DNA from 3 places in the Enterobacter sp. KBR-315C3_2022 genome. Region 1 is predicted to be linked to each of the others. Evidence: predicted binding sites of a transcription regulator. Region 1 holds the regulator's gene; each other region holds the start of a gene.
What was found. The regulator Fur, encoded in region 1, represses iron uptake genes when iron is present. The targets are predictions, from matches to a motif close to ATAATAATGAGAACNACTATCAA.
Positions count from the first base shown of each region.

Region 1 (2,265 bases):
CTGCACTTCACCCAGTACGACAACCACTCCGATATCCCGAGCTGGGGCGGCGGTTACGGCAACATCTTCCAGGATGAGCGCGACGTGAAGTTCATTGTTATCGCCCCATTCACTATCTTCTGATAAACGCTCTGGCGGGCTAAGGCTCGCCGGAATGGAGACGGCTATGTTTAAGAAAATCGTTCTTGTCGCGGTGATGACCGCCGGGCTTGCAGGCTGCGCAACCTCACCGGGGCCGAAAGAAGATTCGCGGCTGAAAGAGGCGTACAGCGCCTGTATCAATACCGCGCAAGGCTCGCCAGAAAAAATCGAGGCCTGTCAAAGCGTGCTGAACGTGCTGAAAAAAGAGAAGGCGCACGAGCAGTTCGCCACGCAGGAGAACGTCCGGGTGATGGATTATCAGGCCTGCATTCAGGCGCGTAAAACCGGTAACGATCAGGAAGTGGCGAAGCGCTGCGATAAGATCTGGCAGGAAATTCGCAGCAACAACAACTAATACGCTGTTTTTACGCCCGGTGACGCTGCGCCACCGGGCTTTTTTTGGCAAAAAAAAAGCCAACCTTGCGGCTGGCTCAGAGTATGAATAGGGATTACTTGGCGTCGTGCGCGCGGTCGTTTTCGCGGCAATCGCCTTCAGCGCAGTGGCCATACAGGTACAGGCTGTGGTTAGTCAGGCGGATACCGTGACGCGCTGCGATTTCACGCTGGCGTGATTCGATGGAATCATCGCTAAATTCAATCACCTTGCCGCAGTCGAGGCAGATCAGGTGATCGTGGTGGTGCTGCTGAGTCAGTTCGAAAACAGATTTACCGCCTTCAAAGTTATGACGGGTAACAATGCCCGCGTCATCAAACTGGTTCAACACGCGATAGACGGTTGCCAGGCCAATTTCTTCGCCCATGTCGATAAGACGCTTGTAAAGGTCTTCCGCACTGACATGGTGATTATCTGGCCCCTGAAGCACTTCAAGGATTTTTAACCGAGGAAGCGTAACTTTCAGGCCAGCCTTCTTTAATGCGGTATTGTTGTCGGTCATGCGGAATCTGTCCTGTTGCTAAACGATTCACTTCAAAAGAACAAGTGAGAGAGAATGCTCTTGGGATAATGCGTCTCATTATAGAACTGCCACGCCTAAATGAAAACTGCAAGTCTCAAGCAAAGTATGCTTATAAAAATGGGGTATCACCAACAAACTTGTCCGATGAAGCCCACGTTTTACCAGGGGGATATTGTACAGGTCTGGACGAAAAAGTTAAAAGTTTGTAGCAATTAATTTAATCGGTTTGACCTGAACAACGGGCGCAACCGAAGTTGCGCCGCAGGGATATCAGGCGTTGAGGATGTCGTCCAGGTTCAGCTCTTCACGAACCTGCTTCACCCATTTTTCAACGCGTTCGGCGGTCAGTTCTGGCTGACGGTCTTCGTCAATGGCCAGGCCTACAAAGTGATCGTCATCCGCCAGGCCTTTTGAGGCTTCAAAATGATAGCCCGCGGTTGGCCAGTGGCCGACAATCGCCGCGCCGCGCGGCTCGATGATGTCGCGGATGGTGCCCAGCGCATCGCAGAAATATTCCGCGTAGTCTTCCTGATCGCCACAGCCGAACAGGGCGACCAGCTTGCCGTTGAAGTCCACCTCTTCAAGCGTAGGGAAGAAGTCATCCCAGTCGCACTGCGCTTCGCCGTAGTACCAGGTCGGGATGCCCAGCAGCAGGATGTCATAGCCTTCGAGATCTTCTTTGCTGCTCTTGGCGATGTCGTGCACATCGGCAACGTCTTTACCGAGCTGTTTTTGAATGTTTTTTGCGATGTTTTCGGTATTGCCGGTGTCACTGCCGAAGAAAATGCCGATGATTGCCATGAGTAAAATAACCTCTTGAAACTTAATAGTATGGTGGCGCAAATTGTCCACGGATAAGGGCAATAATAGCAGAACACGCAACCCTGCGGAAACCGCAATCGCGCAGGACTGCACTCTGTGCTACATGAAAAGAGAATTTTGGGGAATTTTCAGACTTATGCTTTCGCGCGAAGCGTCCCGAGCTGGGCGATCAACATCTCTTCAATCAGCTCGCTGCGGCTAATGTTGCGAGCCTCAGCCAGCTCGTTAAGCGCATCAACCGCATCAGCATTGAGCTTCAGTTCGACACGCTTAAGCCCACGATTTTTATCGCGTTTAAGCTGGTTGCGTTTATTAATACGCAGCTGTTCATCACGTGAGAGCGGATTCGTTTTCGGTCGTCCCGGTCGACGCTCATTCGCGAACA
Region 1 covers NZ_JBGKEB010000008.1:83,468-85,732, reverse strand. Annotated here, with positions in the region: gene chiP (chitoporin) at 1-123, shown strand, start outside; gene chiQ (ChiQ/YbfN family lipoprotein) at 167-496, shown strand; gene fur (ferric iron uptake transcriptional regulator) at 591-1,037, opposite strand; gene fldA (flavodoxin FldA) at 1,329-1,859, opposite strand; gene ybfE (LexA regulated protein) at 2,015-2,265, opposite strand, start outside.

Region 2 (2,265 bases), on a different contig from region 1:
AAACCCCAGCGCAGCGAGGGGGGCCATCGTCAGTTCGACGATGAAGATATCCTGCGTATCGAAGAAATTAAGCGCCTGATGAAAAGCGGCGTGTCGGTTGGAAAAGTAAAAGCGCTGCTGGGCAATAAGGAAGTGCTGACTCAGGGGAACTGGGCAACGCTGCAGGAAGAGATGATGACCGTTCTGCGCTACGCGAACCCCGCGAAGCTGCGAGCGAAGATTGGCGAGTTCCGGCGTGACCACGCTATGGACGTGCTGATCGACAACATCATCACGCCCGTGCGCCAGCGAATGAATCAGGATCAGAACACGGTGCGCCATATGGCAAGCCTGCTCGACGGCGTGTTGATTGAGTTTGCCATCGCCAGCCTGACGGAATCGCGCAAAAAAGCGGGAAAAGATGCGCTGCTTATCGGCTGGGAGTGTGACGATCGTACGCACCTTTGGTTGGAAGCCGCCCGCCTTGCACACAACGGCTGGCATATCGACGTGCTGGCAGATCCTATTGATTCACCGCGTCCGGAGCTTTTTCCGGGGCAAAAAATCTTCGTCTGGACGGGCAAGCAGATGACGCTTCGCCAGCAGGAGCAGCTTGATCACTGGCGTGAACAAGGCTTCGCAATATCGTTTCATCCTGCTATTTAACGGGTCCGAAAGGACCTTTTATTTATTCCTCCATCTCCCGATTTCGTTCGATCGCGCTGACCTGCGCAAAAAATAATCCTCTATTTCAAAAATAGGCATTTTCGATGCATATTTTAACTTTCCGTTGTGACGTTTTCTTCTCAGAATGAAATGCATTATTTATCAATGCATTGAACAATTTATTTCCTGCCGACCTTATCTCTTCACAGGGTCTATGCTTAGTAAAAGGTGCCAAAAAGGGCGACTACGCGCAAAGCCCCTGCTGTCAGGGGGTTGAAGTGATAATCGTTATCACTAACATGGTGTTATGCCCCTGCGGCTCTCGACATGAGGTGGAACTATGGAATTACAATCAGAAACCTTTAACCCTGCTGATTTTGCCTGGCGTGGCCTTACGCTTACGCCTGCGGCAGCGGCACATATTCACGAGCTGGTGGCGAAGAAGCCCGACATTCTCGGCGTGCGCCTGGGCGTTAAGCAAACCGGCTGCGCGGGCTTCGGCTATGTTCTTGATACGGTCACGGAGCCTGAAAAAGACGATTTAGTCTTTGAAACCGACGGCGCGAAGCTGTACGTCGCCCTTCAGGCGATGCCCTTCATTGACGGGACGGAAGTGGATTACGTGCGCGAAGGCTTAAATCAGCTTTTCAAATTTCATAACCCGAAAGCCCAGAACGAATGCGGCTGCGGCGAAAGTTTTGGGGTATAGGCGGTACTATGTCTCGACATACTGAAGCAACGAGCGATGTGAACACCTGGAGCGGCGGACACCTCAACTATAAAGAAGGGTTCTTCACGCAGCTTCAAACGGACGAGCTGGCGAAGGGCATTAACGAGGACGTCGTCCGCGCGATTTCGGCCAAGCGCAACGAGCCGGAGTGGATGCTTGAATTTCGCCTGAGCGCCTTCCGCGCCTGGCTGGAGATGGAAGAGCCGCACTGGCTGAAGGCGCACTACGACAAGCTTAACTATCAGGACTACAGCTATTACTCCGCGCCGTCCTGCGGCAGCTGCGACGACACCTGCGCCTCGCAGCCCGGCGCGGTGCAGCAAACGGGCGCCGAGAACAGCTTCCTGAGCAAAGAGGTTGAAGAGGCCTTTAACCAGCTGGGCGTTCCGGTTCGCGAGGGGAGAGAGGTGGCGGTGGACGCCATCTTTGACTCCGTATCGGTGGCGACGACCTACCGCGAAAAGCTGGCGGAGCAGGGAATCATTTTCTGCTCCTTCGGCGAGGCGATCCACGATCACCCCGAGCTGGTGAAAAAATACATCGGCACCGTGGTGCCGAGCAACGACAACTTCTTTGCGGCGCTCAACGCGGCGGTGGCGTCAGACGGGACGTTTATCTACGTGCCGAAAGGCGTGCGCTGCCCGATGGAGCTCTCCACCTATTTCCGCATCAACGCGGAAAAAACGGGCCAGTTCGAGCGCACGATCCTCGTCGCCGATGAGGGCAGCTACGTGAGCTACATCGAAGGCTGTTCCGCGCCGGTGCGCGACAGCTATCAGCTGCACGCGGCGGTGGTGGAGGTCATCATCCATAAAGATGCCGAAGTGAAATACTCCACGGTGCAAAACTGGTTCCCCGGCGACGGGAACACCGGCGGCATCCTCAACTTC
Region 2 covers NZ_JBGKEB010000009.1:141,312-143,576, forward strand. Annotated here, with positions in the region: gene AB8804_RS11960 (MerR family transcriptional regulator) at 1-645, shown strand, start outside; gene sufA (Fe-S cluster assembly scaffold SufA) at 986-1,354, shown strand; gene sufB (Fe-S cluster assembly protein SufB) at 1,363-2,265, shown strand, end outside.
Region 2: a site for Fur is predicted at 924-946, ahead of sufA (Fe-S cluster assembly scaffold SufA). Genes of this name have one in related genera too.

Region 3 (2,265 bases), on a different contig from region 1:
GCTCTGACATATCCGGAATGCCAAAATGGAAGTTGAGCTTAAAGCACGGCGAGCGCGGCTGCGTCACCTGAATCAGGGCCTCGCCCCAGCGGAAGATATCACCGATAAAAACGTTCTTTTCGGTCAGCCCGTCGGTGGAGAGATTCTCACCAAACGCGGGCGCAACAAACAGCTCCGCCTGCTCCGGGAACTCGGCTATCCAGTGCTGATAGTGCTCGCGCGGATAGTGGCACAGCGCGCGATCGGGCCCGCCGTGGATTTTCTTCTCGGCCTGCTCGTCGCCCGCCAGCCCGAGGTCGGTTAACGTCAGCTCGCCGTCGACCTGAATTTTAGCAATGGCGCTCGGGCGGCTGCCGTCGTAGTCCCTGACCCTGCCCGTAAACACATTCACCGGATAGTGCATATCTACTCCTTCAGATACAAAAAAAGCGAGCCATAAGACTCGCTTCTCAGTCAGGTCAATGCAACCTTATTTTTTCGCGGCGAAACGCGCTGCGGCTTCGTCCCAGTTCACCACGTCCCAGAAGGCTTTGATGTAGTCCGGGCGGCGGTTCTGGAATTTCAGGTAGTAAGCGTGTTCCCACACGTCCAGGCCCACGATTGGGAAGCCGGATGCGCCAGAGATTGCTTCACCCATCAGCGGGGAGTCCTGGTTCGCGGTAGAAACCACCGCCAGCTTGTCGCCTTTCAGTACCAGCCACGCCCAGCCGGAGCCGAAACGGGTCGCAGCGGCTTTTTCGAATTCCGCTTTGAAGTTGTCTACGGAGCCGAAATCGCGCTCGATAGCCGCTTTCAGGTCGCCCTGCAGGGTGGTACCGGTTTTCAGGCCTTTCCAGAACAGGCTGTGGTTAGCGTGGCCGCCCGCGTTGTTGCGCAGTACGGTTTTCTTGTCCGCTGGCAGCTGGTCCAGCTTGGCGATCAGCTCTTCAACCGGCAGGTTAGCGAACTCTGGCAGGCTTTCCAGCGCGGCGTTCGCGTTGTTCACGTAGGTCTGGTGGTGTTTAGTGTGATGGATTTCCATCGTCTGCTTGTCGAAATGCGGTTCCAGTGCGTCGTAGGCATACGGCAGGGATGGCAGTGTATAACTCATAATCCTCTCCATTATTGTCGGGCGGCACAGCTGTTAATGCCGCGTAAGCAGTTGGTTCATTATAGTTAATTAAATGATATTGAAAATGATTATCAATGCCGTACTTTCTATAAGGTTATTGAATTTTTGATCAATAGCGAAATTGTGAGTCTGCTCACGCGGTTAACGGGCTGATTGCCACCCGTGACCCGGAGGCGGCAACCGCTTGAAGGTCATAAAATCGCCTAATTTTTACACTCATCGTGAGAGTGGGACACCACCAGCCGATAAAAACGATGAGGATGTGAACATGAATCATGCGATTACGATGGGGATTTTCTGGCATTTAATCGGCGCGGCCAGCGCGGCCTGTTTCTATGCCCCGTTCAAAAAGGTCAGGCACTGGTCATGGGAAACCATGTGGTCCGTGGGCGGCACGGTGTCGTGGCTGATTCTGCCCTGGACCATCAGCGCCATGCTGCTTCCGGATTTCTGGGGCTACTTCTCCTCCTTCAGCGCCTCGACCCTGCTGCCGGTGTTCCTGTTCGGCGCGATGTGGGGGATTGGCAACATCAACTACGGCCTGACCATGCGCTATCTCGGCATGTCGATGGGCATCGGCATTGCGATTGGCATCACCCTGATCGTCGGCACCCTGATGACGCCGATCATCAACGGTAATTTCGACGTGCTGATTAACACCCGGGGCGGGCGAATGACGCTGCTGGGCGTGCTGGTAGCGGTTATCGGCGTGGGCATCGTGACCCGCGCGGGCCAGCTGAAAGAGCGCAAGATGGGCATCAGGGCGGAAGAGTTTAACCTGAAGAAAGGGCTGGTGCTGGCGGTGATGTGCGGCATCTTCTCGGCCGGAATGTCGTTCGCCATGAACGCCGCTAAACCGATGCATGACGCCGCCGCCGCGCTGGGCGTTGACCCGCTGTACGTGGCGCTGCCGAGCTACGTGGTGATCATGGGCGGCGGGGCGCTGGTTAACCTCGGCTTCTGCTTCATTCGTCTGGCAAAAGTGAAGGACCTGTCGGTAAAAGCCGACTTCTCGCTGGCAAAATCACTTCTTATCAGCAACGTCCTGCTTTCCGCGCTCGGCGGCCTGATGTGGTATCTGCAGTTCTTCTTCTATGCCTGGGGGCACGCCAGCATCCCGCCGCAGTACGACTACATGAGCTGGATGCTGCACA
Region 3 covers NZ_JBGKEB010000007.1:66,857-69,121, reverse strand. Annotated here, with positions in the region: gene yiiM (6-hydroxyaminopurine reductase) at 1-403, opposite strand, end outside; gene sodA (superoxide dismutase [Mn]) at 470-1,090, opposite strand; gene rhaT (L-rhamnose/proton symporter RhaT) at 1,380-2,265, shown strand, end outside.
Region 3: a site for Fur is predicted at 1,164-1,186, ahead of sodA (superoxide dismutase [Mn]). Genes of this name have one in related genera too.